Linked DNA regions of Simiduia agarivorans SA1 = DSM 21679. The protein of the gene in region 1 interacts with the protein of each later gene in a pairwise test. Links are inferred from orthologs where the notes say so. Each region holds a gene or a part of one and is shown in the gene's direction. Other genes may lie near its edges.

Region 1 (3,198 bases):
ATCGGTACCGGTCGCCGAAGCGTCGGCGTCGGTGACGGCGATATCCACCAGCGCGCCGGCCATGCTCAATTGTTGTAATTGACGATTGATGCCACGTGATAACTGGGTGGCGGCCTGCTTACGCTGTTGCGACAACTCTGTGGCCAGCTTGCGGTAATTAAGCTCAGCCTCTGCGGTAGCGTGGGCAAGGCCATCCAGGCCGCCTTCTGCTGCCGCCAGCGGCGCCAGTTCTTCCGCCAACTGCTGATGTAACTCTGTCAGCTGTCCGGGGCTGACGCGGTGTTTACGCGCGATCTGGTAAATGCTGTCGAGGCGGGCCTCCAGCCATTGCAGGCGTTCCGGGTCGGCTTCAAAACTGTCGATGTGGTGCTCGATGGCGCTGACGGCTTCCTCGATGTGTATCTGAGCGTTGATCAGCAATTGCTCTGCTTCTTGCAATTGGCTCGATTTATCGGGCAGCTCCCGCAGTAGCCATAAGCCTTTGCGCAGCCCATCCAGCAGGCCCTGCTCGTCATCGCTGCACAGAGCCGCGAGTTGCTGGCTGCTGGTGAGTACTTGCTCCGCATTGGCCTGCTGCCGGTGCTCGCTTTCCAGTTGCTCCAGCTCGCCCGGCTGCAGGTTGAGTTGATCCAGCTCCTCTACCTGATAGCGCAGCAGCTGGCTGCGCGCGCTCATCTCGGCCTCGTTGTCGCGTTGGTACTGCAGTTGAGCGGCAAGTGATTGCCACTCTTTCCAGCTGGCCTTGACCGCCTGATACAGGCTGGTATGGCCGCCAAACTGGTCTACAAGCGCGCGTTGGTGGTCGGGTTTGAGCAGGTTCTGGTGAGCGTGCTGGCTGTGAATATCCAACAGCAGCTCGCCCAGGGTTTTCAGTTGTGCCAGTGTTGCGCTCTGGCCGTTGATGAAGGCCCGTGACCGCCCTTCAGCAGTGAGTGTGCGACGGAGTATGCACTCACTATCGGTCTCGAAATCATTGTTTTTCAGCCACTTGTTGGCGCGGGGTAACTGGGTGATATCAAAGGTGGCGCTGACTTCCGCCCGCTGACAGCCATGCCGTACCTTATCGGCATCGGCTTTTTCGCCCAGCGCCATACCCAGCGCATCCAGCAGCAGTGATTTGCCTGCGCCGGTCTCGCCGGTAATGGCGGTTAATCCGTCGTGCAGTTCAAGATCCAGCTGCTCTACCAACGTGAAATTGCGGATGCACAGAAGCGTTAACATAAGCGGTCACCAGGGCGAAAAATCCATGTATATGTAAACAGTGTTTATTTATACAGTAATTTTTGCGCTTTTCAAGCCCGGCATAACACTTGAATGGCGCGTGTGAGCCCCCATATAGGCTGCAGGTTGTGGTAATCACACCGCAGTAATCATTTATCAGAGTACTTATCAGCCAGTTTGAACAGGGGAACACGCGTGTCGACTGAACAACAAAAGCCGCCCGTTGAAGAAACCGATGTAGCGGTAGAAGCCGAAGCCAGCCCGGATGTGGAGGTTGAGCTGTCAGAACCCCAGGGCCTGGAGGCCGACATTGCGCGCCTTGAAGCCGAGTTGCAGCAGGCAAAAGACACCGCGCTGCGCGCCGCTGCCGAGGCCCAGAACGCCCGTCGCCGTGCGGAGCAGGACGTAGAGAAGGCCCACAAGTTCGGCCAGGAGAAACTGGTGCAGGACATGTTAGTGGTGGCCGACAATCTCGAGCGTGCCCTGGCCAACGTGAACGCCGATGACGAGGCGATGAAGTCGGTGGCCGAAGGGCTTGAGTTGACGTTGAAAAGTCTCATTGACGGTCTCAAGCGCCATCAGGTGGTCCAGATTAACCCCGTGGGCGAACCGTTTGACCCCAATCTGCACCAGGCCATGACCCAGGTGCCCAACCCGGACATGGAACCCAATACCGTCATGGATGTGTTCCAGAAGGGTTACACCCTGCACGGTCGCCTGGTGCGTCCGGCCATGGTGGTGGTATCAAAGGCACCATAAATTGCTGTTATCACGCCTTGAAAATTGGCAAACAGCGCCAATATAGAGAACAAGGCAAAACAACCGGCCGCGCTGGACTGAACCGGCGCCGCATTTGAAACAAGTTTTTATTCGGAGATTTTTCCATGGGCAAGATTATCGGTATTGACCTGGGCACCACCAACTCTTGTGTGTCCGTTCTGGAAGGCGACAAGACCCGCGTGATCGAAAACGCGGAAGGTGATCGCACCACGCCCTCAATCGTCGCTTTCACCGAAGATGGCGAAGTACTGGTTGGCCAGAGTGCCAAGCGCCAGGCCGTCACCAACCCCACTAACACCCTGTTCGCGGTGAAGCGCCTGATCGGCCGCAAGTTCACCGATGACGTAGTGCAGAAAGACATCAAAATGGTGCCCTACAAAATTGTTGGCGCCGACAATGGTGATGCCTGGGTAGAAGTGAAGGGTGACCGTAAGGCGCCGCCGCAGATTTCTGCCGAAGTGCTGAAAAAGATGAAGAAAACCGCCGAAGACTACCTGGGCGAAGCGGTGACCGAGGCGGTAATTACCGTACCGGCTTACTTCAACGATTCCCAGCGTCAGGCCACCAAAGACGCCGGTAAAATTGCCGGTCTGGAAGTGAAGCGCATCATCAACGAACCCACTGCCGCGGCCCTGGCCTACGGCATGGACAAGGTGAAAGGCGATCGCACCATTGCGGTTTACGACCTGGGTGGCGGTACCTTCGATATCTCCATCATCGAAATCGCCGACGTGGATGGCGAGCACCAGTTTGAAGTGCTGGCCACCAACGGTGACACCTTCCTGGGGGGTGAAGATTTCGACCTGCGCCTGATCGACTACCTGGCGGACGAGTTCAAAAAGTCCAACGGCATTGATCTGCACAACGATCCACTGGCACTGCAGCGTCTGAAAGAGGCTGCAGAAAAGGCCAAGATCGAGCTGTCTTCCAGCCAGCAGACTGAAGTGAACCTGCCCTACATCACCGCTGATGCCACCGGTCCCAAGCACTTGGTGGTGAAGCTGACCCGCGCCAAGCTGGAGTCACTGGTCGAAGATCTGGTGAAGCGCTCTATGGAGCCGGTGAAGCAGGCCATTGCCGACGCCGACCTGTCTGTGGGCGAGATCAACGACGTGATTCTGGTGGGCGGTCAGACCCGTATGCCGCTGGTACAGAAATACGTGACCGAATTCTTCGGCAAAGAGCCGCGCAAGGATG
Region 2 (3,221 bases), 2.3 Mb from region 1 along the record:
CACTGCGCGCAATTTGTGAATCAGGCGCGGGTGATTCGAGGCCGGATTGGCACCTGCCAGAATCACCGTATCGCAGTGATCCAAATCATCCAATTGCACACTGGCCGTGCCCGAACCTACCGCCTGGGTGAGTGCCACGCCGGTTGCCTGGTGGCAGAAATAGGAACAGTTGTTGACATTGTTGGTGCCCTTGGCGCGCGCCAACAGTTGCAGTATGAAGCCGGCTTCCATGGATGACCGGCCGGAGGCGTAGGCGAAAAATCGCTCCGGTACACAATGCACAAAGCGTTCACGGGCAATGGCCAACGCCTGATCCCAGCTGATGGGTTCCAGCCGGTCAGCCCCGGCGGTTTTATACAGCGGGGTATTGAGCCGTCCCAGATGTTCTACCTGATAGCCGTCCAGCTGTTGCAGCTCACTTAACGGATGATTGAATATCGCCCGCGGAATTTCCGGTTGAATATCGGTGGATTGTGCCTGCACGCTTTTGTTGCATACGGACGGAAACAACCCTTGTTCGTTGGTCATGCCACCGCGTTGGCCGCCCATGCCGAGGCCGCAGGCTTTGCAGGCATTGTTGGCGGTGAGCGCTTTGGCGGAAGCGGTGACTCCCATTTTTCTGGCGGTATTGAGGGTGTACAGGACTTTTTCCAGTCCGCCGCCTTTGAGTGTGGATGGGTTGCGCATAGATCCTCCGGTAAGGGCTCAACCATACCGTGGATTGGCGTAGTGAGAAAGGACGCCACAGGTCGTGCCGCTCACACGGGTTGGCGATCCACAGGGCAATAGTTAACATGCTGTTTTCCACCAGATGCAGACAAACCATGTCATTTAAAAACCGTTTTGGGCCGGGGTTTCTGGTCGCCGCCGCATTTATCGGACCCGGTACTGTAACCACTGCCAGTATGTCGGGTGCCAATTTTGGCTATGCGCTGTTATGGGCGTTGGTGTTTTCGGTGCTGGCCACCTGGGTATTGCAGGAAATGGCCGCGCGCCTGGGCCTGGCCACGGGCAAAGGGCTGACCGAAGCCTTGCGGGGCCAGATGGGGCACCCCTGGTTGGGCTGGGCGTGTGTGGGCTTGGTACTGGCTGCGATCGGGTTTGGCAACGCGGCGTATGAGGGCGGCAATATTGTGGGTGCCTCCATTGCGCTTGAATCCCTTTGGGGGCAGGGCCCTTGGGCGCTGTTGATTGGCGGGCTGGCATTTGCATTGCTGATGGCGAATTCATACCTGTTACTCGAGCGCGTGCTGGTGGTTCTGGTGCTGCTGATGAGTGCTGTATTCCTGTTGACGTTCCTGGCGGCAGAACCCGATTGGGGCGCCATTGCGGGCGGGCTGGCACCGGGATTGCCGGAAGGGTCCGCGGTGACCGCCTTGGCACTGATTGGCACCACAGTAGTTCCCTATAACCTGTTTTTGCATGCATCCAGCGTGCAGGAAAAATGGGGTCGCCTGCCTGCGGGGGAGGCAATTTCACTGGCCCGTGCCGATGCGGCCTGGAGCGTGGGGTTGGGTGGGCTTATTACGCTCGCCATCATGAGCACGGCGGCAGTGGCGTTTTTTGGCCGCTCGGAAGGCTTCAGTGGGGTGGCCATGGCAACCCAATTGGAACCTTTGTTAGGCAGCTGGTCTCGATGGTGTTTTGCCGCCGGTTTATTTGCCGCCGGTTTGAGCAGTGCTATTGCCGCGCCCCTGGCGGCGGGTTACGCGGTGGCGGGGGCACTGGGCCGCGACCATCCCAAGGCAGCCCAGGTGAAACGTTGGGTGGCGTTGGTGGTCGTGGTGGTAGGCACAACCCTGGCATCGCTTGGTATCAAGCCGGTGACGGCCATTGTATTCGCCCAGGCGTTTAACGGTTTCCTGTTGCCGGTCGTCGCCGTATTCCTGCTCTGGGTCATGAATAACCGGCAGTTGCTGGGTAACCACGTCAATGGTTGGCTGGCCAATGGCGTGGGTGTGGTGATTGCGTTAGTGGTCAGTGCGCTGGCGCTCTGGAAGCTTTTTTAAACTGCTACACTCTCAGTGTATTGCGATTTGGTTGGCACAATGCACTGGATAGAAAGCCTTTCCCGGCGGTTATTGCGCGGTACCGATCTTCAGGCGCTGGAGGACGGGCGGCGGGTGTTGTTGGTGGTTTTACTGACCACGCTGGGTGTCGCGACTCTGCTGATTTTTGGCGTGCTAAGCTACGCTTACGACCGATACCTGTTAGCGGTTTTTCTGTTGACCGCCGGTGGCATTGGCATCCTGAACCTGCTGGTACTTTTTTACAGCCATAATTATTCCCGTGCCGCCGTTGTCATGGCGTTTGTCACGGCGGCAGTCAGCGGACTTTTGGTCAGTACGGGGGGCGTGGACGGTACCGGTATACTGTGGGTCTATCCCATGATGACCGTAGCCATCTTTACCGCAGGATTCAGGCCAGCCAGTTACATCCTTGCGCTTTTCTCCTGCGCAATTTTGTACATCCTTTATTGGCCGGAAAATCCTTTGTTGCAATACGAGTATTCCGCGTCGGTAAGAACCCGGTTTGTGGTGTCATTTTTCTGCCTGGGCATTATCACCCTGGCGGTGGAATTTGTGCATTCCCATTCGCAGTCCAAGGTGGCTGAACTGCACAGTGAGGTGCAACACACAGCGCAAACAGACGCGCTTACCCAGTTACCAAACCGTCGTTATGTCTCGGAGCGGGTCATCCTTGGGGGTGCCTTTGCGCCGGTGTATCAAGGTGGCTGCGTTGTTTTGGCAGACGTGGATCATTTTAAATCGATCAATGATCGCTACGGCCATGACGTGGGCGATGTGGTTCTCAAAAGTGTGGCGCAGTTTCTGGCCTCGGAAACCCGCTGCGAGGATTTGGTGGTGCGTTGGGGTGGAGAAGAGTTTTTGTTAGTCTTGCCCAAAATCAATCTGGCCATGGCTGAGCGCCGCATGGATCATGTGAGGCGCTATCTGGCAGACATGGATGTCATCTGCCATGGCGCACGTATCCGCGTAACCCTGAGTTTCGGTGTCACAGAAATCAGCGGTAGCGCGCCAGCCAATGGGGTGCTGAAGCGCGCGGACCAAAACCTCTATCTGGCCAAAGCGGCAGGGCGCAATCGTATTGTGGCCAGCTAGCGTGCCAGCAGTATTTTGATAGTGCGCAATTGTTCACTCGCATCCAAACGGCCAAACCGCAGTAATAAATCCGCTTTACCGTCGCGATTGATGTCCGCC

What was found.
Region 2: the proteins of grpE (region 1) and M5M_RS06685 interact in binary tests that used the Escherichia coli proteins (3 or more experiments, as listed by UniProt). The link is inferred for Simiduia agarivorans SA1 = DSM 21679 from one-to-one orthologs.

What each region holds. Positions count from the first base shown.
Region 1 is NC_018868.3:3,776,137-3,779,334, forward strand. Bases 319-3,198 are described here. They hold grpE (nucleotide exchange factor GrpE), read left to right. Parts: upstream 319-1,416; coding sequence 1,417-1,980; downstream 1,981-3,198. Other genes in these bases: recN (DNA repair protein RecN), read right to left, coding at 319-1,221; dnaK (molecular chaperone DnaK), read left to right, coding at 2,106-3,198. Outside these bases: more of recN, read right to left, coding at 1-318. UniProt on the Escherichia coli protein: Participates actively in the response to hyperosmotic and heat shock by preventing the aggregation of stress-denatured proteins, in association with DnaK and GrpE. It is the nucleotide exchange factor for DnaK and may function as a thermosensor.
Region 2 is NC_018868.3:1,516,806-1,520,026, reverse strand. What follows is about bases 14-2,916. They hold M5M_RS06685 (Nramp family divalent metal transporter), read left to right. Parts: upstream 14-824; coding sequence 825-2,009; downstream 2,010-2,916. Other genes in these bases: M5M_RS06680 (GGDEF domain-containing protein), read left to right, coding at 2,049-2,916; M5M_RS06690 (FdhF/YdeP family oxidoreductase), read right to left, coding at 14-687. In the rest of the region: more of M5M_RS06690, read right to left, coding at 1-13; more of M5M_RS06680, read left to right, coding at 2,917-3,122; M5M_RS06675 (FG-GAP repeat domain-containing protein), read right to left, coding at 3,119-3,221. UniProt on the Escherichia coli protein: H(+)-stimulated, divalent metal cation uptake system. Involved in manganese and iron uptake. Can also transport cadmium, cobalt, zinc and to a lesser extent nickel and copper. Involved in response to reactive oxygen.